One region of the Streptomyces sp. NPDC030838 genome, then DNA from elsewhere that is predicted to be linked to it. Evidence: riboswitches for the same ligand, from Rfam matches in the RefSeq annotation. Region 1 holds a riboswitch; the other holds the start of a gene.

The links. A riboswitch is a leader RNA that binds a small molecule or an ion and turns the genes downstream of it on or off. The one in region 1 is predicted to bind glycine.
Region 2: another riboswitch for glycine. It lies ahead of gcvT (glycine cleavage system aminomethyltransferase GcvT); the one in region 1 lies ahead of gcvP (aminomethyl-transferring glycine dehydrogenase).

The regions. Positions count from the first base shown of each region.
Region 1 covers NZ_JBVIED010000021.1:6,975-18,756, forward strand. The annotation lists gene ftsR (transcriptional regulator FtsR) at 1-446, shown strand, start outside; gene ACZ42A_RS37030 (bifunctional nuclease family protein) at 604-1,077, shown strand; gene ACZ42A_RS37035 (MerR family transcriptional regulator) at 1,330-1,971, shown strand; gene ACZ42A_RS37040 (DNA polymerase IV) at 2,087-3,508, shown strand; gene ACZ42A_RS37045 (PRC-barrel domain-containing protein) at 3,593-3,964, opposite strand; glycine riboswitch at 4,078-4,172, shown strand; gene gcvP (aminomethyl-transferring glycine dehydrogenase) at 4,350-7,235, shown strand; gene ACZ42A_RS37055 (ABC transporter ATP-binding protein) at 7,319-8,386, opposite strand; gene ACZ42A_RS37060 (ABC transporter permease) at 8,539-9,366, opposite strand; gene modA (molybdate ABC transporter substrate-binding protein) at 9,363-10,163, opposite strand; gene ACZ42A_RS37070 (TOBE domain-containing protein) at 10,311-10,706, opposite strand; gene ACZ42A_RS37075 (hypothetical protein) at 10,788-11,351, opposite strand; gene ACZ42A_RS37080 (glycoside hydrolase family 43 protein) at 11,492-11,782, shown strand, end outside.
Region 2 covers NZ_JBVIED010000008.1:332,769-344,550, forward strand. The annotation lists gene ACZ42A_RS22575 (enhanced serine sensitivity protein SseB) at 1-273, opposite strand, end outside; gene ACZ42A_RS22580 (AAA family ATPase) at 354-1,025, opposite strand; glycine riboswitch at 1,204-1,303, shown strand; glycine riboswitch at 1,305-1,429, shown strand; gene gcvT (glycine cleavage system aminomethyltransferase GcvT) at 1,477-2,604, shown strand; gene gcvH (glycine cleavage system protein GcvH) at 2,714-3,091, shown strand; gene glyA (serine hydroxymethyltransferase) at 3,106-4,368, shown strand; gene ACZ42A_RS22600 (L-serine ammonia-lyase) at 4,432-5,799, shown strand; gene ACZ42A_RS22605 (NADPH-dependent F420 reductase) at 5,827-6,489, opposite strand; partial or broken gene ACZ42A_RS22610 (FadR/GntR family transcriptional regulator) at 6,596-7,122, opposite strand; partial or broken gene ACZ42A_RS22615 (2-isopropylmalate synthase) at 7,125-7,385, shown strand; partial or broken gene ACZ42A_RS22620 (ABC transporter ATP-binding protein) at 7,382-8,171, shown strand; gene ACZ42A_RS22625 (EF-hand domain-containing protein) at 8,225-8,437, opposite strand; gene ACZ42A_RS22630 (MerR family transcriptional regulator) at 8,498-9,409, opposite strand; gene ACZ42A_RS22635 (GNAT family N-acetyltransferase) at 9,458-10,093, shown strand; gene ACZ42A_RS22640 (ATP-binding protein) at 10,128-10,631, opposite strand; gene ACZ42A_RS22645 (enoyl-CoA hydratase/isomerase family protein) at 10,920-11,687, opposite strand; gene ACZ42A_RS22650 (L,D-transpeptidase) at 11,764-11,782, opposite strand, start outside.

The sequences.
Region 1 (11,782 bases):
GCGAGGAGGTCCGGCTTCCCACGCTCGGCAGACAGCGGGACGGCGAGGCCGTGCCGGAGCCTGCCGAGGGGCCCACGGCGGTCCGGATCGGGCGGGCGGAGCTGCTGGCCGCCGCCGGGATCGACGAGCACCAGCTCGCCGAGTGGGAGGCGTACGGGCTGATCACGGCCCTGTCGGACGGGGTGTACGACGCGGAGACCGTCACCGTGGCGACCCTGGTCGCCGAGCTGGGGCGGTTCGGGATCGAGCCGCGGCATCTGCGGCTGATGAAGGCCGCGGCCGACCGTGAGGCCGGGCTGGTGGACCAGGTGGTGGCCCCGCTGAAGCGCCACCGCAACCCGCAGACCAGGGCGCTCGCCGAGGCCCGGACCAAGGAGCTGGCGGGGCTCACGGTGAAGCTGCACGCGGCGCTGGTGCAGATCGCGCTCGGGGTGCGGCTGCCCTGAGCTGGGGCGAGCAGCCCGGGAGGGCGGTTCGGACAGGGCCGCGGAGGATGTCCGGCGGGTCCGTGGAGGATGTCCGGGGGGTCCGCGGGCGGCCGGATCGGGCGCCTGAAGTCGGCCCGACTACCCAAACGTCCCGAGCACGGCCTAGGGTTGCTGTGTGAACGAGCTCGATGTCGTAGGTGTCCGGGTCGAGATGCCCTCCAACCAACCGATCGTGCTCCTGCGTGAAGTGGGAGGCGACCGTTACCTCCCCATCTGGATCGGGCCGGGGGAGGCGACGGCGATCGCCTTCGCCCAGCAGGGCATGGCCCCCGCGCGACCGCTGACCCACGACCTGTTCAAGGACGTGCTGGAGGCCGTCGGCCAGGAGCTCACCGAAGTGCGCATCACGGACCTGCGTGAAGGCGTCTTCTACGCGGAGCTGGTCTTCGCCAGCGGGGTCGAGGTGAGCGCCCGTCCTTCCGATGCCATAGCGCTGGCCCTGCGCACCGGAACGCCGATCTACGGCAGTGACGGGGTGCTCGACGACGCCGGTATCGCGATTCCGGACGAGCAGGAGGACGAGGTGGAGAAGTTCCGCGAGTTCCTCGACCAGATCTCGCCCGAGGACTTCGGCACCAGCAGCCAATGAGGCGGGGTGGTTCGGCGGGTCCTCGGGCCGGTCGGGCCGTGCCTCGTCACAGCACGCCATCGGCACGTGCCGGTGGCGAGTGAGAGCGTCCTGCGGCTCCCGCCGAGAGCATTCGGCTAGCCTTTCCCCGCGGTGGGGTACGGGAAACCACTCCTAGGGTGATTATCACTCGGCGTGCCGAGTGTGGCGATCGTTGACGCACCCTTGGTGACTGCCTACCGTCGAGAAGGCAGGTCAAGGACGGAGGTCGGCGTGAGAAGCAGCGGCGACGGTACGGCTGGGGGTGCCCCCGGACGCAGTCTGGGGGAGAGCGGTCCGTACCCGCTTGGGCGGGCGGCCGGTCACGCTGCACCGCGGCCGATGGCTGTGCCCGGCGGCGGAGGGGCGGCGTCCGAGGCGACCGAGGAGGTCGGCTACCGAGGTCCGACGGCCTGCGCGGCCGCCGGCATCACCTACCGGCAACTGGACTACTGGGCACGTACGGGCCTGGTCGAGCCGAGTGTGCGGCCCGCCTACGGGTCGGGGACCCAGCGGCTGTACAGCTTCCGGGACGTCGTCGTCCTGAAGATCGTCAAGCGGTTCCTCGACACCGGCGTGTCGCTGCAGAACATCCGCACCGCCGTTCAGCATCTGCGGGAACGCGGCTTCCGCGATCTTGAGCGTATGACGCTGATGAGCGACGGCGCGACGGTGTACGAGTGCACTTCGCCGGACGAGGTCCACGCTCTGCTCCAGGGCGGCCAGGGCATCTTCGGGATCGCGGTCGGCGTGGTGTGGCGGGATGTCGAGAGCGCGCTGTCCCAGCTGCACGGGGAGCGTATCGACACCGGGGAGACACTGGTCGGGCACAATCCGGCCGACGAGCTGGCACGCCGGCGCAACCGCGCGGTCTGAGGCGGTCGCGGAGTGATCCGGCTGGTTCGCAGAGTGTCGTAGGCTCAAGCGCTTTCTGAGGTGCAGGGACGGTTCTGCGGCCGCATTGTCAGTGGTGTGGTGCAGCATCGGAAATGTGAGAACCGCGCCCACGATCCTGCATCTCGACATGGATGCCTTCTTCGCCTCGGTGGAGCAGGCGTCGAAGCCGAGCCTGCGCGGAAAGGCCGTCATCGTGGGCGGGCTGGGGCCGCGCGGTGTGGTCGCCACCGCCTCCTACGAGGCCCGGGTCTTCGGGGTGCACTCGGCGATGCCGATGGCCCAGGCGCGGCGGCTGGCGCCGAACGCCGCGTACCTCACGCCGCGCTTCGGTCTCTACCGGTCGATCAGCGAGCAGGTGATGGGGCTGCTCAGGTCCCTGTCGCCGCTGGTGGAGCCGTTGAGCCTGGACGAGGCCTTCGTCGATCTGGAGGCCGGGGACGCGGCCTGGGACGCGGAGTCGGCGCGGCTGGCCGGGACGAAACTGCGCGCGGACATCCGGGAGGTGACCGGGCTGACCGGGTCGGTGGGGCTGGCCGCCTCCAAGATGCTCGCGAAGATCGCCTCAGAGCAGGCCAAGCCCGACGGTCTGGTGCTGATCGATCCGGGCATGGAGCGGGCGCTGCTCGGGCCGATGCCGGTGCGGACGCTGCCGGGGGTGGGTCCGGCGACCGGTGACCATCTGCGGCGGGCCGGCATCACCACGGTCGAGGAGCTGGCCGAGGCGGGCGAGGACGAGCTGGTGCGGCTGCTGGGCAAGGCCCACGGGCACGCGCTCTACGCGATGGCGCTGGCGCGGGACGAGCGGCCCGTGGTGGCCGAGCGGGAGGCCAAGTCGGTGTCGGTGGAGGACACCTACGACGTGGACATCCACGACCGGGTCCGGGTGGGGCTGGAGGTGCAGCGGCTGGCGGACCGGTGTGTGCGGCGGCTGCGCGGCGCGGGGCTGTCGGGGCGGACCATCGTGCTGAAGGTGCGCCGGTACGACTTCTCCACGCTGACCCGCTCCGAGACGCTGCGCGGCCCCACGGACGACCCGGCGGTGGTGCGGGAGGCCGCGGCACGGCTGCTGGAGTCCGTGGACACCACGGGCGGCGTCCGGCTGCTCGGCGTCGGCGTCAGCGGTCTCGCGGACTACACGCAGGAGGATCTGTTCGCCCAGGCGGCGGGGGAGCGGGAGGACGGGCCGGTGGAGGAGGGGACCGAGGAGCAGGCGCCGGTGGCGGTCGAGCAGACCGAGCGGCGGTGGCCGGCGGGCCATGACGTCCGGCATGCCGAGTACGGGCACGGCTGGGTGCAGGGCAGCGGGCTCGGGAGAGTGACCGTGCGGTTCGAGACCCCGGATTCGGAGCCGGGGCGGGTGCGGACGTTCCGGATCGACGACCCGGCGCTGGAGCCGGCCGAGCCGTTGCCGCTGGTTCCGCGGGTTCCGCTGGTTCCGCGAAGACCCGGCGAAGGCAGGGCACCGGCGGACGGGCCCGCGGACGGTGCCGGGGTGATGCCCGGGGTGAGCGGCTGACCGGCGGTGCGGCCGGGCGCGCTCGGTGGGTGAAGCCGGTGGTCGCGCGACTCGGCCCTGCCGGGGCTGCTCACCCCGGGGTCTTCAGGGCTCGTCCGTGCCCGCCAGCTTGCCGAAGTCGCGGTCGGGGAGCGGCGGCGGGGACGCGATGTCGAGGCCGTAGTGGTGGTAGAGCTGGAGTTCCTGCTCGGGGGAGAGATGGCGGCCCACGCCGAAGTCGGGGGCGTCCTTGATCAGGGCGCGGTCGAAGGGCACGTGGAGGCTGCCCTCGATCAGTTCGCTGGGTTCGAGGGGGACGAAGGCATCCCTGCTGAACAGCCCGGTGCGTATGGCGGCCCACTCCGGAACGCCGGTCGCGTCGTCGAGGTAGACCTCGTCGATGGTGCCGATCTTGGTGCCGTTGCGGTCGAACGCCTTGCGGCCGATCAGGTTGCGCGGATCGATATCGGTCTGCACGGGCCCTCCACGTGGTCGCAACTCATCCGTAAGCACTACGAAAGAGCACATTGGTGAACCCGGCCACTCGAACGCCTGGGCATTGACCTCGCTGGTAGGCTGACAGCGGCTGCTGACCCCGTGCGGGAGAGTCCTCCGAAGTGATCGGAGGCGCCGAAGGAGCAAATCCTCCCCGGAATCTCTCAGGCCCACGTACCGCACGGACGAGGTCACTCTGGAAAGCAGAGCGGGTGTCGACGGCTTCCGCTCTCACCGACGGTGAAAGCCGGATCCCTCTGGGGCGATCCGGTGAAGCTCTCAGGTTGAGATGACAGAGGGGGAGGCCGTCGGGGCACCCGCGCCGTGGTGCCCCTCGAAGGTCGCGTCAGACCAGGAGGCCTCCGCAATGACCGCCCATCGCATTCCGCTCTCCGAGCTCGAACAGGGCATTCCGTTCGAGCAGCGCCACATCGGGCCCGACCAGGAGGCTCGGGCCAAGATGCTCGCGCAGGTCGGCTACGGCTCGCTGGACGAGCTCACCGCCGCCGCGGTCCCGGATGTGATCAAGAACGCCGACGCCCTCGACCTGCCGGGCGCGCGCAGCGAGGCCGAGGTGCTGGCCGAGCTGCGGTCGCTGGCCGACCGCAACCAGGTCCTGGGCTCCATGATCGGCCTCGGCTACTACGGCACCTTCACGCCGCCCGTCATCCTGCGCAACGTGATGGAGAACCCGGCCTGGTACACGGCCTACACGCCGTACCAGCCCGAGATCTCCCAGGGGCGGCTCGAGGCCCTGCTGAACTTCCAGACCATGGTCGCCGACCTCACCGGCCTGCCGACCTCCGGCGCCTCGCTGCTGGACGAGGGCACGGCCGCCGCCGAGGCGATGGCGCTGTCCCGGCGCATGGGCAAGAACAAGAAGGGCCTGTTCCTGGTCGACGCGGACGCGCTGCCGCAGACCATCGCCGTGATCCAGACCCGCGCCGAGCCGACCGGCGTCGAGGTCGTCGTCGCGGATCTGTCCGAGGGCATCCCGGCCGAGCTGGACGGGCGGGAGATCAACGGCGTCCTCGTCCAGTACCCCGGCGCCTCCGGTGCCGTACGGGACATCAAGGCGGTCATCGACCAGGCGCACGAGCGGGGTGCCCTCGTCACCGTCGCCGCCGATCTGCTGGCGCTGACGCTGCTGAAGTCGCCCGGTGAGCTGGGCGCGGACATCGCCGTCGGTACGACGCAGCGGTTCGGTGTGCCGATGGGCTTCGGCGGGCCGCACGCCGGTTACATGGCGGTGCAGGAGAAGATGGCGCGCAGCCTGCCCGGGCGGCTGGTGGGCGTGTCCGTGGACGCCGACGGCAACAGGGCGTACCGCCTCGCGCTGCAGACCCGTGAGCAGCACATCCGCCGCGAGAAGGCGACCAGCAACATCTGCACCGCGCAGGTGCTGCTCGCCGTGATGGCCGGGATGTACGCCGTCTACCACGGCCCGGAGGGCCTGAAGGGCATCGCGCGGCGCACCCACCGGTACGCGTCGATCCTGGCCGCGGGCCTGGCGAAGGGCGGGGTCGAGGTCGTCCACGGTGCCTTCTTCGACACGGTCACCGTGCGGGTGCCGGGCCGGGCCGCCGAGGTCGTGGCCGCCGCGCGCGAGAACGGCGTCAACCTGCGGCTCGTCGACGGCGACCTGGTGTCGATCGCCTGCGACGAGACCACCACGCGGGTCCAGCTGGGCGCCGTATGGACCGCCTTCGGCGTCGAGGGCGACGTCGAGGCGCTGGACGCGACCACCGAGGACGCGCTGCCGGGCGGGCTGCTGCGCGCCGATGACTTCCTCACCCACCCGGTCTTCCACCAGCACCGCTCCGAGACCGCGATGCTGCGCTACCTGCGCCGGCTCGCCGACCGCGACTACGCGCTCGACCGGGGCATGATCCCGCTGGGCTCCTGCACCATGAAGCTCAACGCGACCACGGAGATGGAGCCGGTCACCTGGCCGGAGTTCGGCCAGCTGCACCCCTTTGCGCCCGCCGAGCAGGCGGAGGGCTACCTCACGCTCATCCGCGAGCTGGAGGAACGTCTCGCCGAGGTCACCGGCTACGACAAGGTGTCGCTCCAGCCGAACGCCGGTTCGCAGGGCGAGCTGGCCGGCCTGCTGGCCGTACGCGGCTACCACCGGGCCAACGGCGACGAGCAGCGCACCGTGTGCCTGATCCCGTCCTCCGCGCACGGTACGAACGCCGCGAGCGCCGTCATGGCCGGCATGAAGGTCGTGGTCGTCAAGACCGCCGAGGACGGCGAGATCGACGTAGACGACCTGCGGGCGAAGATCGAGCAGTACCGCGACGAGCTGTCGGTGCTGATGATCACGTATCCCTCGACGCACGGTGTGTTCGAGGAGCACGTCTCCGACATCTGCGCGCAGGTGCACGAGGCGGGCGGCCAGGTGTACGTCGACGGTGCCAACCTGAACGCGCTGGTCGGGCTGGCGAAGCCGGGCCACTTCGGCGGCGACGTCTCGCACCTGAACCTGCACAAGACGTTCTGCATCCCGCACGGCGGCGGCGGTCCCGGCGTCGGCCCGGTGGCCGTCCGCGAGCACCTGGCGCCGTATCTGCCGAACCACCCGCTCCAGCCGGCGGCCGGTCCGGAGACGGGCGTCGGCCCGATCTCGGCCGCGCCGTGGGGCTCCGCGGGCATCCTGCCGATCTCCTGGGCGTACGTCCGGCTGATGGGCGGCGAGGGGCTGAAGCGCGCCACGCAGGTGGCGGTGCTCAGCGCCAACTACGTCGCCAAGCGCCTCGAGCCGCACTACCCGGTGCTCTACACCGGTCCGGGCGGGCTGGTCGCGCACGAGTGCATCATCGACCTGCGCCCGCTCACCAAGGCGACCGGCGTGAGCGTCGACGACGTCGCCAAGCGGCTCATCGACTACGGCTTCCACGCGCCGACCATGTCGTTCCCGGTGGCCGGGACGCTGATGATCGAGCCGACCGAGTCCGAGGACCTGGCCGAGCTGGACCGGTTCTGCGACGCGATGATCGCCATCCGCGCGGAGATCGAGAAGGTCGGTTCCGGCGAGTGGCCCGCCGACGACAACCCGCTGCGCAACGCGCCGCACACCGCGGGCGCGCTCGGCGGGGAGTGGGAGCACGCGTACAGCCGGGAAGAGGCCGTCTTCCCGGGCGGGGTCTCCGCCGCCGACAAGTACTGGCCGCCGGTGCGCCGGATCGACCAGGCGTTCGGTGACCGGAACCTGGTGTGCTCGTGCCCGCCGCTGGACGCGTACGAGGACTGATCCCTCGCGGATCCCTCGCGTGCGGGGCTCCGCTTCGGCCCGGACGGCCGGGGCGGGGCCCTTTTCGCTGCCCTGGGGCGCGCTCAGGCGGGGTACGCGTGCGTCTGGGTGGCCTTGACCGTGGCCCAGACCTCGGCGCCGGGGTGCAGGTCCAGCTCCGCGGCGGCGACCGTGGTGAGGTCGGCGGCCAGCGGGAGCTCGCCGGTGAGGGCCACGCGGATCTGGTCGCCGTGAGTCTCCAGGCCGGTGACCGAGCAGCGCCAGAGGTTGCGGGCACTGGAGCCGGCGGGGCGCTCTCGGTAGAGGGTGACCGCACCCGGGGGGAACGCGACGAAGACCGGGCCGGTGAGGTCTTCGGTGGTGGTGATGGCGGGGCCGGCGTCGAGGCGGACGGTGTGGCCGTCTGCGCGGCCCTTGTAGAGGTTCAGGCCGACCAGCTGGGCGACGTAGTCGGTGCGGGGGCGGCGGGCGATCTCGGCCGGGGTGCCCTCCTGGACGACATGGCCCTGTTCGACGACCACCAGCCGGTCGGCCAGCACCATCGCGTCCAGCGGGTCGTGGGTGACCAGGACGGCGACCGCTTCGAAGTCGGCCAGGTGGTGGTGGAGCTGGGCCCGGACGTCGAGCCGCGTACGGGCGTCCAGGGCGGCGAGCGGTTCGTCCAGGAGCAGCAGCCGGGGGCGGGTGGCCAGGGCGCGGGCCAGAGCCACGCGCTGGGCCTGGCCGCCGGAGAGGCGGCGCGGCTTGGCGCCGGCGTGCTCGGCGAGGCCCATGCGGTCCAGCCACGCGGCGGCCTGGGCTCGGGCCTCCGCCTTGGTCGCGCCCTGGCAGCGCGGGCCGAACGCCACGTTGTCCAGGGCGGTCAGGTGCGGGAAGAGCAGATAGTCCTGGAAGACGACGCCGACCGGGCGGGACTCGGGTGGCGTACGGTCCAGTGCGACGCCGTCCAGACGGAGATGGCCGCCGGTGAGCGGGGTGAGGCCGGCCAGGGCGCGCAGCGCGGTGGTCTTGCCGGCGCCGTTCGGGCCGAGGAGGGCGAGGACGTCGCCGGGGGCGGCGGTGAGGGTGATGTCCAGGCGGAAGCCTTCTCCGCGGTCGACGGTCAGGTGGGCGTCCAGGCCGTTGTTGTGTGTCGGGTTGTGGGTGGGCATCCGGCCTTCGGCCGGATTGGGGTTCCCACCCGCACCGCCCGTGCGGGTTTCGTTGTCGGGTGCGGGTGGCCCCTGTGGGGGCTTGGCGCCGTCGGCGGCTGACGGGCCGTCTTCGGTGTTCGGGGTGCCGCTCGTGGGTGTGTTGTTCTCGGTCATGTGGCTCTCATCCAGCGGTCCCGCAGGCCCGCCAGGACCGCGATGGACACGGTCAGGAGGACCAGGCTGAGGGCGATCGCGGCCGCGGGGTCGTTCTGGAGGGCCAGGTAGACGGCGAGCGGCATGGTCTGGGTGCGGCCGGGGAAGTTGCCCGCGAAGGTGATCGTCGCGCCGAACTCGCCGAGGGCGCGGGCCCAGGCCAGGACGGCGCCCGCGGCGATGCCGGGGGCGATCAGGGGCAGGGTGACCCGGCGGAAGGCGGTGAAGCGGGAGGCGCCCAGAGTGGTGGCGGCCTCCTCGTAGCGCCGGTCGGCGGCGCGCAGCGTGCCCTCCACGCTGATGACCAGGAACGGCATGGCGACGAACGTCTCTGCCAGGACGACCCCCGCCGTGGTGAACGGCAGTGTGATGCCGAACCACGCGTCCAGCCACTGCCCGACGACGCCGTTGCGGCCGAGCGCGAGCAGCAGCGCGACACCGCCGACCACGGGGGGCAGCACGAGCGGCAGGGTCACCAGGGCGCGGACCAGGCCGCGGCCGGGGAACTCCGTGCGGGCGAGCAGCCAGGCCAGCGGGACGCCGAGGACCAGGCTGAGCGCGGTCGCGGCCGTGGCGCAGATCAGGGACAGCCGCAGCGCGTCCCACACCTCGGGGCTGGTGAGCTGCTCCGGGAGGTCGCGCCAAGGGGAGCGGACGAGCAGGGCGATCAGCGGGACCAGGAGGAACGCCAGGCCGAGGAGGGCGGGGACCAGGAGGGGCAGCGGCACGCCCCGGGCGCCCCTCGGCCGCCCGCGCGTCGGCTTCTCCTGGCTAGTGGAGCTCATGGCTTGAGGAACCCGGCTTCGGTCAGCACCCGCTGCCCCTCGGCGGAGCGCACCAGCGTGACGAAGGCCTTGGCGGCCTCAGCGTTGGGTGCGTTCTTGAGCAGGGCGATCGGGTAGTCGTTGATGGCGTCGGCCGACTCGGGGAACTCCACGCCCTCCACCTTGTCACCCGCGGCCCGCACGTCCGTCCGGTACACGACGGCCGCGTCGGCCTCCTTCAGCTCCACCTTGGTCAGGGCACCCTTGACGTCCTGCTCGTAGGAGACGGGGGTGAGGTCGAGTCCGGCGGCGTCGAGAGCTTTCTGCGCGGCGGCGCCGCAGGGCACCGTCTCGTCGCACAGCACGACCTTGAGGCCGGACTTGGTGAGGTCCTTGAGGGAGGAGATCCTGTCGGGGTTGCCCGGGAGGGTGGCGATCTCCAGCTGGTTGCGGACGAAGGTGACCGGCTTGCCGGCCGTGCCGTCCTGGTCCGTCACGAGGGCCATGGTCTTCGGGCTCGCGGCGGCGAAGACGTCGGCGGGTGCGCCGTTGGTGATGCCGGCGGCGAGGCCGTCGCTGCCGCCGAAGTTGAAGCTGACCTTGGTGCCGGGGTGCTGCTGCTCGAACTCCCTGCCCAGCTTCTCGAAGCTCTCCTTGAGAGAGGCGGCGGCGAAGACGGTGACCGTGCCGGAGAGCTTCGGGGATCCCGAGGCGCCGGCGGTCGCGTCATCGGAGGACGACGAGCAGGCGCTCACCGCGAGCAGCGCCGCGGTGCCCGCGCCGGCGATGCGCAGGGTCCGGCGGGCGGTAGGGGTCATCTCGGGGCCACTCCTCGGTCGTCCATGCGTGCTCAACGCCGATCATAGTGACGCAGGTGCGAGCCGTATGTCTCCTGGAGCATCGCATGAGCAAGCCTACGACCCGATGCAGGCATGCATGTACGTTCGTACGGAGGGAGCGGGGTCTCAGGTGCGGTCGATATGGACATTCGTCGACTTCACCCGCGCGGTGGCCTCCATGCCCACCTCCAGGCCCAGTTCCTCCACGGCCTCACGGGTGAGCAGGGAGACCAGGCGGTGCGGACCCGCCTGGATCTCGACCTGGGCCGCGACGTCGCCGAGCTTGATCGCGGTCACGATGCCGGGGAAGGCGTTGCGAGCCGAGGTATAGGCGGTCCCCTCCTCGGAGTTTCCGGCCTTGGCGAGTTCGACCGAGAACGCGGCCAGGTCCCGGCCGTCGATGAGCCGGCGTCCGGTGTCGTCGCGGTGGGTCGCCACCCGGCCCGCGTCCGCCCAGCGGCGTGCGGTGTCGGGGCTGACGCCGAGCAGTCGTGCGGCCTGGCCGATCGTGTAGGAGTGCATGTCCGCCACGATAGGGCGGGGCGGGCCGGTGTGGATCAGCCGGTGACCCCGTGGCAACAGGGCACGGAACCCGACGTCATGTCACGGCCCCTCCAGCCCCGACACCCGGAACACGGCCAGCGTGGTCTCGCGGTCGACGCGCCGCTCCAGGCGATACAGCGCGGTACGCCCGCACAGCAGCGTCCCGGCCGTCTCGGCGCGGTGGGCATCCTCGTCGAGGCGGTGCCAGAGGTCCGGGTTGGCGACGAGGACCCGCGGGTCGAGTTCGGCGCGCGCGCCGAGGGCGTCGCGCAGCACGAGCCGTTGGGCGATGCCGTCGCACCAGCGCACGGACACCAGGAGATCGGTGCGCACCCGTCGGCTGCGCAGCAGGAACCGTGTCTCCAGCCAGCCGCTTCCGGCCGTGACGCGGGGCGGGCACAGCACCAGGAAGAGCAGCGCCGCCAGGGTCAGCCAGAGGGCGCCGCGCCACGGGCTGAGGGTGGTGGCGGCCCAGTCGATGAGGAACAGCGCTGCGAGCAGTACGGCGGCGGAGCCCAGCGCGCTGTGCAGTTGCCGCGTCCACTGGCGGTCGTACGCCGTGGGCTGGGTGTGCCGCTCCGGTAACCGGGACAGATCGGGTCGTGTGCCGTCGGGGGGCTTCATGTGTTCGACGTTAGGAGCCGGCCGGGCCGGGGCGGCCCGGCTTGACGGGACGCTGACGGGTGGAAAGGGGTTTCTTGACGCGGGTTTATCCGGGCCCGCGCCGTCGCAGGCTCGGGATGACTCACGAAGGGCTGTGACGCATGCGGACATACGACAACCCCGTCCTCGCCGGCTTCCATCCCGACCCCAGCGTGTGCCGGGTCGGCGAGGACTACTACCTGGTCTGTTCCAGCTTCGAGTACTTCCCCGGCATACCGGTCTTCCACAGCCGGGACCTCGTGCACTGGCGCCGGATCGGTAACGTCCTGGACCGGCCGGGGCAGCTGCCGCTGCCGGACGAGGTGCCCGCCTCGGGCGGGATCTACGCCCCGACGATCCGCCACCACGACGGACGTTTCCACGTCATCACCACCAACGTCGGAGGCGGGGGC
Region 2 (11,782 bases), on a different contig from region 1:
GCGGAACTGTTCCTCGGAGCTGAACACCGGGACGTAGGCCTGGCCGTCGATCTCCATGCCGGGCAGGTCGAGGGAGCCGCTCTCGGGCCCGCCGCCGCTGGGCAGCGGGACCCAGACGAAGCTGCGGCCCAGAACCTCGAGGACGCGCCCGCCGGCCGCGGGGCCCGCGCCGAGGGCGGCGGACAGCACCTCCTCCAGCTCGTTGCCGGGCCAGCCGCCGTGCGCCTGGGGGTGCGCCGGGAAGTCCGCGGAGAAGTCCGCCGGGAAGTCCATCTGCCTACCGCCTGCTTCGAACCACTGCTTGGGACCGCCCAGGCTAACGGTTGCCCCGAAGCCCCCCGAAGCCCCCGCCCTCAGCCCGTGAAGCCGATCCGGTGCAGCGTGTCCGCCGCGTCCCGGTCCAGGAGGACCGCCGAGGCGCAGCCGCGGGGCAGGTCGCCGTGTTCCACGGCGTGGAGGAGGCGGGTGGCGGCGGTGCGGTGGCGGAGGAAGGCGTAGCGGGAGACGCCGCGGCCGCGGGCGCGCTGGCCGGCGAGGGCCTGTTCGGGGGTGACGTCGAGGAGGAGCAGGTGGAGGGTGCCGCCGCGGCGGGCCGCCTCGCGGGCCAGCCAGCGGCGCACCCAGGCCTGCGTGCCGCAGTCGTGGACGACGACGCCCTCGCCGGTGCGCAGGGCGCGCCGCAGCCCGGCGTAGTGGGCGAGGCGGACCAGGGGGCGGTAGACCGCGTAGGGCAGCCAGGGCGGCATGCGGCGGTCCCAGCGGTCGCGGGTGTCCTGGGAGTCGACGCGCCGGGCGCCGCGCACCGTGCGGCGCATCAGCGTCGACTTGCCGCTGCCGGGCAGGCCCGTGACCACGGCGAGGTCCTTGGGCCCGAAGAGCAGGGCGCGCGGGCTGCGGCCGGCGCGCTCGCGCAGGTCGCGGACGACGGGGGACGGCAGCGGGGCGCACGCCTCCCCGGCCGGGACGGCCGGCTGCCGGGGCACCGCGATGCCGGTGGTGGTCGCGTACGCCGTGGTCCTGTTCACCGTGATCGTCCTCCCTGGGGCGGTTCACGTGTTCCCATGCCCGTCGAGTGTAAAGAGAAGGTAATTCGAGATGTCTCGTGTTTTCGTACTCGTACCGCCACAGAGCGGTTACAGATGCGGTCTGCCACGATCCGGCCCGGCGTGCAATGATGTCCGCGCCAACTGCATACCGGCCGTTTGAATCCGCGCGGGAGAGTCCCCGGCAGCCGTGTCGCCGGGGCGCCGAAGGAGCAAGTCCCTCCCTTGAATCTCTCAGGCCCCGTTACCGCGCGGGCGAGGCACATCTGAAAAGCGGGCCGCCCCCTTCCTCCGGAAGAGGCGTGGCTCCACCCAAGGTGCAAGCCGTGATCGTCCCTGTGGCGGTCGTGGCGAACCTCTCAGGTTCCGATGACAGATGGGGAGGACCTTTCCTCGCCCGTCATGCGTTCATGCCCTGGGAGACGACCGACCGATGAGCAGTACCGAATCCTCAGAGAAGCGCCGCACCGCGCTCGATGCCCTGCATCGGTCGCTGGGCGCGACGATGACCGACTTCGCCGGCTGGGACATGCCGCTGCGCTACGGCTCCGAGCGCGACGAGCACAACGCCGTGCGCACCAGGGCCGGGCTCTTCGATCTCTCCCACATGGGCGAGATCACCGTGACCGGGCCCCAGGCCGCCGCCCTCCTCAACTATGCCCTGGTCGGCAACATCGCCTCCGTCGGCGTGGGGCGGGCCCGCTACACCATGATCTGCCAGGAGGACGGCGGCATCCTCGACGACCTGATCGTCTACCGCCTGGCCGAGACCGAGTACATGGTCGTCGCCAACGCCTCCAACGCCCAGATCGTGCTCGACGCGCTCACCGAGCGCGCCGCCGGCTTCGACGCCGAGGTGCGCGACGACCGGGACGCCTACGCCCTCATCGCCGTCCAGGGCCCGGCGTCCCCGGAGATCGTCAAGAGCCTCACCGACGCCGACCTCGACGGCCTCAAGTACTACGCCGGGCTGCCCGGCACCGTCGCCGGCGTCCCCGCGCTGATCGCCCGCACGGGCTACACCGGCGAGGACGGCTTCGAGCTGTTCGTGAAGCCGGAGCACGCCGTGGAGCTGTGGCAGGCGCTGACCAAGGCGGGCGAGGGCGCGGGCCTGGTCCCGTGCGGTCTGTCCTGCCGGGACACCCTGCGCCTGGAGGCGGGCATGCCGCTGTACGGGCACGAGCTGAGCACGTCCCTCACTCCCTTCGACGCCGGGCTCGGCCGAGTGGTCAAGTTCGACAAGGAGGGTGACTTCGTCGGCCGCGAGGCGCTCGCCGAGGCCGCCGCGCGCGCCGAGCAGAACCCGCCGCGCGTGCTGGTCGGGCTGATCGCCGAGGGCCGCCGCGTCCCGCGCGCCGGGTACGCCGTGGTCGCCGGCGGCGAGGTGATCGGCGAGGTCACCTCCGGGGCGCCCTCCCCGACGCTGGGCAAGCCGATCGCCATGGCCTACGTCGACGCCGCGCACGCCGCACCGGGCACCCCCGGTGTCGGCGTGGACATCAGGGGCAGTCACGAGCCGTACGAGGTCGTCGCGCTCCCCTTCTACAAGCGCCAGAAGTAGCCACCGAGCGCAGTTCCGACGTGACGCCGCGCACATCTGTGCTGCTCACGCACGGTTCCGGCAGTCCCCCATTCATCACCACTCCCCCGCGTACAGGAGAATTCAGGCCATGAGCAACCCCCAGCAGCTGCGCTACAGCAAGGAGCACGAGTGGCTGTCGGCCGCCGAGGACGGCGTCGCGACGGTCGGCATCACGGAGCACGCGGCCAACGCGCTCGGCGATGTCGTCTTCGTGCAGCTCCCCGAGGTCGGTGACACGGTGTCCGCGGGCGAGACCTGCGGCGAACTGGAGTCGACCAAGTCGGTCAGCGACCTGTACTCCCCGGTGACCGGCGAGGTCACCGAGGTCAACGAGGACGTCGTCAACGACCCGTCGCTGGTGAACTCCGCCCCCTTCGAGGGCGGCTGGCTGTTCAAGGTACGCGTCGCGGAGGAGCCGGCCGACCTGCTCTCCGCCGACGAGTACACCGAGTTTTCCGCCGGCTGAGGAGTCGTAGACGTATGTCCGTCCTGAACACGCCCCTGCACGAGCTCGACCCGGACGTCGCCGCCGCGGTCGACGCCGAGCTGCAGCGCCAGCAGTCCACCCTGGAGATGATCGCCTCCGAGAACTTCGCCCCGCTGGCGGTCATGGAGGCCCAGGGCTCGGTCCTCACCAACAAGTACGCCGAGGGCTACCCCGGCCGCCGCTACTACGGCGGCTGCGAGCACGTCGACGTCGCCGAGCAGATCGCCATCGACCGGGTCAAGGAGCTGTTCGGCGCCGAGTACGCCAACGTGCAGCCGCACTCGGGCGCCTCCGCCAACCAGGCGGCGCTCTTCGCCCTGGCCCAGCCCGGCGACACCATCCTGGGCCTGGACCTGGCGCACGGCGGCCACCTCACCCACGGGATGCGGCTGAACTTCTCCGGCAAGCAGTTCGACGTGGTCGCGTACCACGTGGACGAGTCCGGCCTGGTCGACATGGCCGAGGTCGAGCGGCTCGCCAAGGAGCACCGCCCGAAGGTGATCATCGCGGGCTGGTCGGCGTACCCGCGGCAGCTGGACTTCGCCGAGTTCCGCCGGATCGCCGACGAGGTCGAGGCGTACCTGTGGGTCGACATGGCGCACTTCGCGGGCCTCGTCGCGGCCGGTCTCCACCCGAACCCGGTGGAGTACGCGGACGTCGTGACGTCCACCACGCACAAGACGCTCGGCGGCCCGCGCGGCGGCATCATCCTGGCGAAGAAGGACTTCGCGAAGAAGCTGAACTCCTCCGTCTTCCCGGGCTTCCAGGGCGGCCCCCTGGAGCACGTGATCGCGGCCAAGGCGGTCTCCTTCAAGGTCGCCGCCTCGGAGGACTTCAAGGAGCGCCAGCGCCGTACAGTGGAAGGCGCGCAGATCCTCGCCGAGCGGCTGACCGCCCCGGACGCCCGCGAGGCCGGGATCAACGTCCTGACCGGCGGCACCGACGTCCACCTCATCCTGGTCGACCTGCGCGACTCGGAGCTGGACGGCCAGCAGGCCGAGGACCGTCTCCACGAGGTCGGCATCACCGTCAACCGCAACGCGGTCCCGAACGACCCGCGTCCGCCGATGGTGACGTCCGGCCTGCGGATCGGCACCCCCGCCCTCGCCACCCGCGGCTTCACGGCCGAGGACTTCCGTGAGGTCGCGGACGTGATCGCACAGGCGCTGAAGCCGTCCTACGACGTCGAGGCGCTCAAGTCCAGGGTCACCGCCCTGGCGGACAAGCACCCGCTCTACCCGAGCGTCGGCAAGTAAGCACCACCCCGTGCGGGGCACCCCACCGGGTGCCCCGCCACCACCCGCATTGAGGAGTCTGACGTGGCCATCTCGGTCTTCGACCTGTTCTCGATCGGCATCGGCCCCTCCAGCTCCCACACGGTCGGCCCGATGCGCGCTGCGCGCATGTTCGCCCGCCGGCTGCGCAACGAGGGCCTGCTGGACTCGGTCGCCTCCGTCCGCACCGAGCTGTACGGCTCGCTGGGCGCCACCGGCCACGGCCACGGCACCCCCAAGGCGGTGCTGCTCGGCCTGGAGGGCGACTCGCCGCGCACGGTCGACGTGGAGACGGCGGACGAGCGGGTGGAGACGATCAAGTCGGATCGCCGCCTGAAGCTCCTGGGTGAGCACGAGATCGCCTTCGACTTCGACGCGGACCTGGTCCTGCACCGCCGCAAGACGCTGCCGTACCACGCCAACGGCATGACCATCTGGGCGTACGACGCGGCCGGCACCGAGCTGCTGAGCAAGACGTACTACTCGGTGGGCGGCGGCTTCGTCGTCGACGAGGACGCGGTCGGCGCGGACCGGATCAAGCTCGACGACACGGTCCTGAAGTACCCCTTCCGCACGGGCGACGAGTTGCTGCGCCTCACGAAGGAGACCGGCCTGTCGATCTCCGCCCTGATGCTGGAGAACGAGCGGGCCTGGCGGACCGAGGAGGAGATCCGCGCGGGCCTGCTGGAGATCTGGCGGGTCATGCGGGAGTGCGTGGAGCGCGGCATGTCCCGCGAGGGCATCCTGCCGGGCGGGCTGCGGGTGAAGCGCCGGGCCGCGACCACCGCGCGCAAGCTGCGCTCCGAGGGCGACCCGCAGGCCCTCGCGATGGAGTGGATCACCCTCTACGCGATGGCGGTGAACGAGGAGAACGCGGCCGGCGGACGCGTGGTAACCGCCCCGACGAACGGCGCGGCCGGCATCATCCCGGCGGTCCTGCACTACTACATCAACTTCGTGCCCGGCGCCGACGAGGACGGCGTGGTCCGCTTCCTGCTCGCCGCGGGCGCGATCGGCATGCTCTTCAAGGAGAACGCCTCGATCTCCGGCGCCGAGGTCGGCTGCCAGGGCGAGGTCGGCTCCGCCTGCTCCATGGCGGCCGGCGCGCTCGCCGAGGTCCTCGGCGGCTCCCCGGAGCAGGTGGAGAACGCCGCCGAGATCGGCATGGAGCACAACCTCGGCCTCACCTGCGACCCGGTCGGCGGCCTCGTCCAGATCCCGTGCATCGAGCGCAACGGCATGGCCGCGGTGAAGGCGGTCACGGCGGCGCGGATGGCGATGCGCGGCGACGGCTCCCACAAGGTGTCCCTGGACAAGGTCATCAAGACGATGAAGGACACCGGCGCGGACATGTCGGTGAAGTACAAGGAGACCGCGCGGGGCGGGCTGGCGGTCAACATCATCGAGTGCTGACCGCACACGCCGCTGGACGTCTCCGGGTCAGCCGCGGAACTCCGGCTTGCGTTCCGGTGACGCCTCCGTCAGTGCCTTGCGTACCTGCTCGGCTCCGGCCCGCAGTCCGTACACCGGGGTGTCGGGCTGCTGGCGCCAGGACTCGTCGAGGCCACCCGCGTCGACCGTGTCGAAGCCGAGCTCGTCGATGAGGGCCCGCACCTTCCGCTTGGCCGCCTCGTCGTCGCCGGCGACCGGGAGGGCCATCCGGTCCGGGTCACCGGCCGGGCGCGGGCGGTCGAGGATGTCCTGGGCGTAAGTGCCGTTGAACGCCTTGATCACGGGGTGCCCGATGCGGCGCTCGGTCCAGCGGCTCTCGGTGATGCCCTCGTCCTCGATCTCCGCGATCCGCCCGTCCCGCTGCCGCGGGTAGTAGTTGCCGGTGTCGATGACGGCGACCCCGTCGGCCGCCTCGTCGAGGAGGCCGGCCGGCAGATCCGGCACCGCCTTCACCGGGATCGTGACGACGACGATCTCGGCGCCGCGCGCCGCCTCCTCCACCCGCACGGGCGTCGCCCCCGTCTCCTCGGCGAGCGCGGTGAGGGTGTGCGGTCCACGGGAATTGGCGACGGAGACGTCATGGCCGAGGGCGGTGAGCCGCCGGGTGAGATTGCCGCCGATGTTGCCCGCGCCGATGATGCCGATCTTCATGGCCGGCCCTTCCGGAGTCGATGTTCCTGCCGTGCGGTGTGACGGGGATCAACGGCGGAGCCGGGCGGGCTATTCCACCGAGCCTGGTGAGCCGGTGCCCAGCCACTCATTTCCCGGCCCGTGAGGTCAGCAGCGCCAGCGTCTGCTCCAGCTCCCGCCGCAGCACCTCCGCCGCCGCCTCCGCGTCCCCCTCCTCGATCGCCCGGACGAGTGCCGCGTGGGTGTCGTCGCCCCGGTGTCCGGGTCCTGCTCGCGCAGCCCGGTCAGGGCGAGCAGGTCGATCAGGCCGTCCCGCAGGGCGGGGCTGAACTCGGCGAACAGGGAGCCGAGGAGCGGGTTGTGCGCGGCGGCGACCACCGCCGTGTGGAGCGCGATGTCGGCGTCGACGAAGGCCGGGTCGTCGGCGGTGGCGGCGGTGCGGCGGCCCTCCAGGGCAGCCCGCAGCGCCGCCACGTCCTCGTCGGTGCGGCGGTGCGCGGCCAGCCGGGCGGCGTGCACCTCGACGGCCATACGGACGTCGTAGACATCGGTCACCGCGGCGCGGCGCAGCCGGGTGGGCCAGTCCTCGACGGGTTCGGTGGCGATGACGAAGACGCCGGCGCCCTGCCGGGGCCGTACCAGCCGCGCGCTCGCCGGGCGTGCACCGCTTCGTCTGCACGCTGGAGGCCGGCGACCGCACGGGCGACTACGAGGGCACGGGCACCGGACCGCTGACCGCTTTCGTCGACGCGCTGGCCGGCGCCGGGTTCACGGTCCGCGTCCTGGACTTCTCCGAGGACGGCCCGGCCGCCTACGCCGAGTGCGAGGTGAACGGCACCACGGCCTGGGGCGCCGGAGACGGCCCAGCGGCCCCCGTCCGGGCCGTGCTGTCCGCGGTGAACCGGGGGGTCCGGTGACGGAGGTCCTGCGCGCCGCCGACGTGCACGTCGTGCGGGAAGGGCGGCCGATCCTCCAGGAGGTGTCTCTCACCGTCCGGACCGGCGAGCACTGGGCGCTGCTCGGCGCGAACGGCGCGGGGAAGTCGACGCTGCTCGGCCTGCTCGGCGCCCGCGTCCACCCGACCCGGGGCACGGTGGAGGTGCTGGGCCGCCGGCTGGGCCGCGTGGACCTGCGGGAGCTCGGCACGTACGTCGGTCATGTCGACCCCCGCCATCCGCTGACCGAGCCGCTGCGCGTGCGCGACGTCGTCCTCACCGGTGTGACCAACTCGGTGGCGCCGCTGCCGCGGTGGCGTCCGACGGCCGCGCAGGAGGAGCGCGCCGACCGGCTCATCCGGACGCTGGGGCTGGCGGACCGTCGCGACGCCCGCCGGCCCACCCTCTCGCAGGGGCAGCGCGGCCGGACGCTGATCGCCCGGGCGCTGATGCCCGAGCCCCGGCTGCTGCTCCTCGACGAACCCGCCACCGGGCTGGACCTGCCGGGCCGGGAGCGGCTGATCGGCGCCCTGGAGGAACTGCGCCGGGAGCATCCCCTCCTGGCGACGGTCCTTGGTCACCCACCACCTGGAGGAGCTGCCGCCCGGCACCAGCCACGCCCTGCTGCTGCGCGAGGGCCGGGCGCTGGCCGCCGGCCCGGTGGCGGAGGTGCTGACCGGTGACGCGGTCGGCACGTGCTTCGGCCTGCCGCTGGACCTGGACCGGCACGGCGGCCGGTGGAGCGTGCGGGTCCGGCGCCGGGCATGACGAAGGGGCGCGCGCATCCCTGGCCGGGGATGCGGGCGCCCCCGCGGCACGCGTCACTTGTTCAGGTGGGCCCAGAACTCGTCGAACGACAGCAGCTTGTCGCCGTTGAGGTCGCGGCTGGCGATGATCGCCTCGGCGACCGCCTCCGTGACGTTCCAGTCGCCGCCCTGGGCCAGGGCGGTCCTGAACTCGGCAGCGGTGATCTGGCCGTCCCCGTCCGTGTCGATCCGCTCGAACTGCTTGCGTGCTTCCTCGATGTCGGCCACCGATCCGCCCCTCTTCGTCATACTTCGCTGCGTGGTGCTGTCGCACTGACGCAGGTCAGATTAACTGCCCGCCCGAGCGCGCAGTGCGGCGACCACCCAGGCGAACTCCTCCCGGTGCGGCGGCATGGGCGTGCCCTTCAGCACGCCGAGCAGTTCCCGGTAGCGGGCCAGCCGGTCGTTGGACGCCGACTCCATGCGGGCGAGGACGGCCGCCCGGTCCGCGTCGCCGAGCAGTTCGCGCAGCACCTCGTCGGCCGCCGGTGACTCCGGGGCGATCCCCCGCTCCCGGGCCGCCCCGGCCAGCTGCACCAGGCGGCGGGCGAACCACAGGGACGCCCCGGCGGGGGTCTCCTGCCCCCGGTCGGCCGCGTTGAACTCGGCGACCGCCCGCATCTCGGCCCGGAACGCCGGGTCCTGGAGCATCTCGGCCAGCTCCACCCAGGCGTCCACCTGCTCGGGTGTCGGGTCGTCCGGCAGGTCGGCGGCGGTGTTCCGCATCCGCTCCAGAACCACCGGGTCCGCGGTGTCCAGACCCTGGAACATCTCGTCCACGAACTCCTCGACGATCCGCCTCCGCTCGGCGGCCGACAGCCGCGCCAGCTTGTTCATGAGTGTCGTCTCCTCTGCGGTCGAGCCGCGTCGCGCCACGGTCGACAGCACCGCGCGGGTCACCCTCAGGGACCGGATCTGCGCGTCCAGCGCCGCCACATGGGCCGCCGCGACCTCCGCGACCGTCCGCTCCCCGGCCAGCACCCGGCGTACGTCGCCCAGTCCGAGGCCCAGTTCACGCAGGGTGCGGATCAGCTCCAGGCGGGCGGCGGACTCGGCGTCGTAGAGCCGGTAGCCGCCCGCGGAACGGGTGACCGGGGTCAGGACGCCCTCGTCGGACCAGTAGCGGATGGTGCGCACGGTCAGTCCGGTGGCCCGGGCCAGCTCGCCGATGGTGAAAAGTCCGGTGCCGTCGTCGATCATGTCTGCGAGTGTGGGCCTTCCAGTGGGTGGAGACTCAAGGAGCGCGCGGTGGGGCAGACCCTGCGGGACATTCTCGACGCGGCGGCGCGAGGCGTCTTCCCTCCGGCGGACGGCGGGACGACCGTGGTGCCGCAGCATGGCGACCGGGACGCGGGGGTGATGTCGTTCACCGCGCACTCGGTGGTCTTCACGGACGAGGACCCGGGCTGGGTGTACGACACGCTGGGCGCCCTGGACTGCGATCCGCTCGCCGCGACGATGAACCCGAGGTTCCTGGCGGCCTTCCTGGAGCGCACCGGGCGGACGACCGAGACCATCGACGCGCTCCTGGTCGGCACCCCGCTGCCGGGCGAGCCGCCGCTCGCGCTACGGGAGGTCGACTCGGAGCATCCCCGTATCGCCTACGCCCGCAGGCGCCGCGACGACGTGCGCGCCTGGGCGGCCGAGGGCGCGGTCCTGGTGAGCGGACGCGGGGTCGCCGGGCGGCTGGAGGTGTCCGTGGAGGTGGACGAGGGGGTACGGCACCGGGGGCTGGGGCGGGCTCTGGCGACGGCGGCCCGTCACCTGGCCGACGAGCCGGTGTGGGCGCAGATCGCGCCGGGGAACGCCCGCAGCGTACGGGCGTTCCAGGCTGCCGGTTATCGGCAGGTGGGTGCGGAGGCGCTGCTGCGCCGGGTGCGGTGACAGCACCGGTCGCGCCGGCCCGGCCGGCGTCGGCTCAGCGGTCCGCCACCCGCATCTCGAACCAGGTCGTCTTGCCGCGCGGCAGGAGGTCGACGCCCCAGCGGTCGGAGAGCTTGTCGACGAGGAAGAGGCCCCGGCCGCTGACGTCCAGTTCCTGGACCGGCATCAGACAGGGCAGGCCACGGGACGGGTCGCGGACCTCGATGCGGATACGGCCGCGCAGGCGGCGCATGCGGAGGCCGAAGACCCGGGCGCCGGTGTGGCGTACGGCATTGCCGACGAGTTCGGAGACGAGTAAGACGGCGTCCTCGGCCATCTTCGGGGTCAGTCCCCACTGGCGCAGGACCACCACCTGGGCGAGCCGACGGGCCGTCGCCGCGGACTCGGGACGGGACGAGAGCGAGACTTCGCGCTCTGCCGGGTTGCCGTACAACTCCAGTGCCTTGAGCGCCTGTTCGTCCTCGACCGCCGGCGACCAGCGCGCCGCGGTCGCACGGCCGCGTCCCCGCGGCTGTTCGATGCCCTCCAGCCCCGCCATGCCCCCATCATGGCCGCCCGGCGCGCCCTCCGGGGCCGTTCCGGGGGAATACGCCCCCCGCACGCCTTCACTCCGCGCGGTCCGATCGGCATATGCCGGGGGCAGAGCGGATCCGAACACAACCTTGCTGACCTGCAAAGACGGCTCGATCGACGGCAAAGGACGGGCTCCCTCGACAAGACAGGCTTAAGGTCGCCTTAAGGCTTCCATAAACCGCCCCTTCGAGGGACCCAGATCAGACTTCGCGTCAATTACACGTCCACCAGGCCGTGTTCACCGTCCCAGCGCTCAGCGGAACTTCGCCTTGCCCGGGCCCTCCTCCACGAAGCTGCGCATCCCGATCGCGCGGTCCTCCGTGGCGAACAGGCCCGCGAACCAGTTGCGCTCCACGGCCAGGCCCGTCTCGATGTCGGTCTCCAGACCCGTGTCGATCGACTCCTTCGCCGCGCGCAGCGCGATCGCCGGACCCTGCGCCAGCTTCGCCGCCCACGCGTGTGCCGCCTCGTACACCTCGTCGGCCGGCACGACCCGGTCCACCAGGCCGAGCGCCAGCGCCTCGTCGGCCTTCACCTGACGGCCGGTGAAGATGAGGTCCTTGGCCTTGGAGGGGCCGATCAGCCGGGCCAGCCGCTGGGTGCCGCCCGCGCCCGGGATCAGGCCGAGCAGGATCTCCGGCTGGCCCAGCTTGGCGTTCTCCCCGGCGATCCGGTAGTCCGCGCACAGCGCCAGCTCGCAGCCGCCGCCCAGCGCGTACCCGGTCACCGCGGCCACCACCGGCTTGGGGATGCGGGCCACCGCCGTGAAGGAGTCCTGGAGGGCGCGGGCGCGCAGGACCATCGCGGTGTGGTCCATCTCCTGCATCTCCTTGATGTCCGCGCCGGCCGCGAACACCTTCTCGCCGCCGTAGATCACCACGGCGCGCACGTCCTCGCGGCGCGTGGCCTCCTCGGCGAGCTCCTTGAGCCGGTCCTGGGTGGCCACGTCCAGCGCGTTCATCGGCGGGCGGTTCAGGCGCAGGGTGCCGACGCCGTCCGCGACTTCGAGTTCCACGGTCATGCAGGCAGGTTAACGCGCATTAACGACTACGGGCCCGGTGCGGTAGCTCACACCGGGCCCGCCCACGATCAGCGCCTCACGCCTTCCACTTCTCC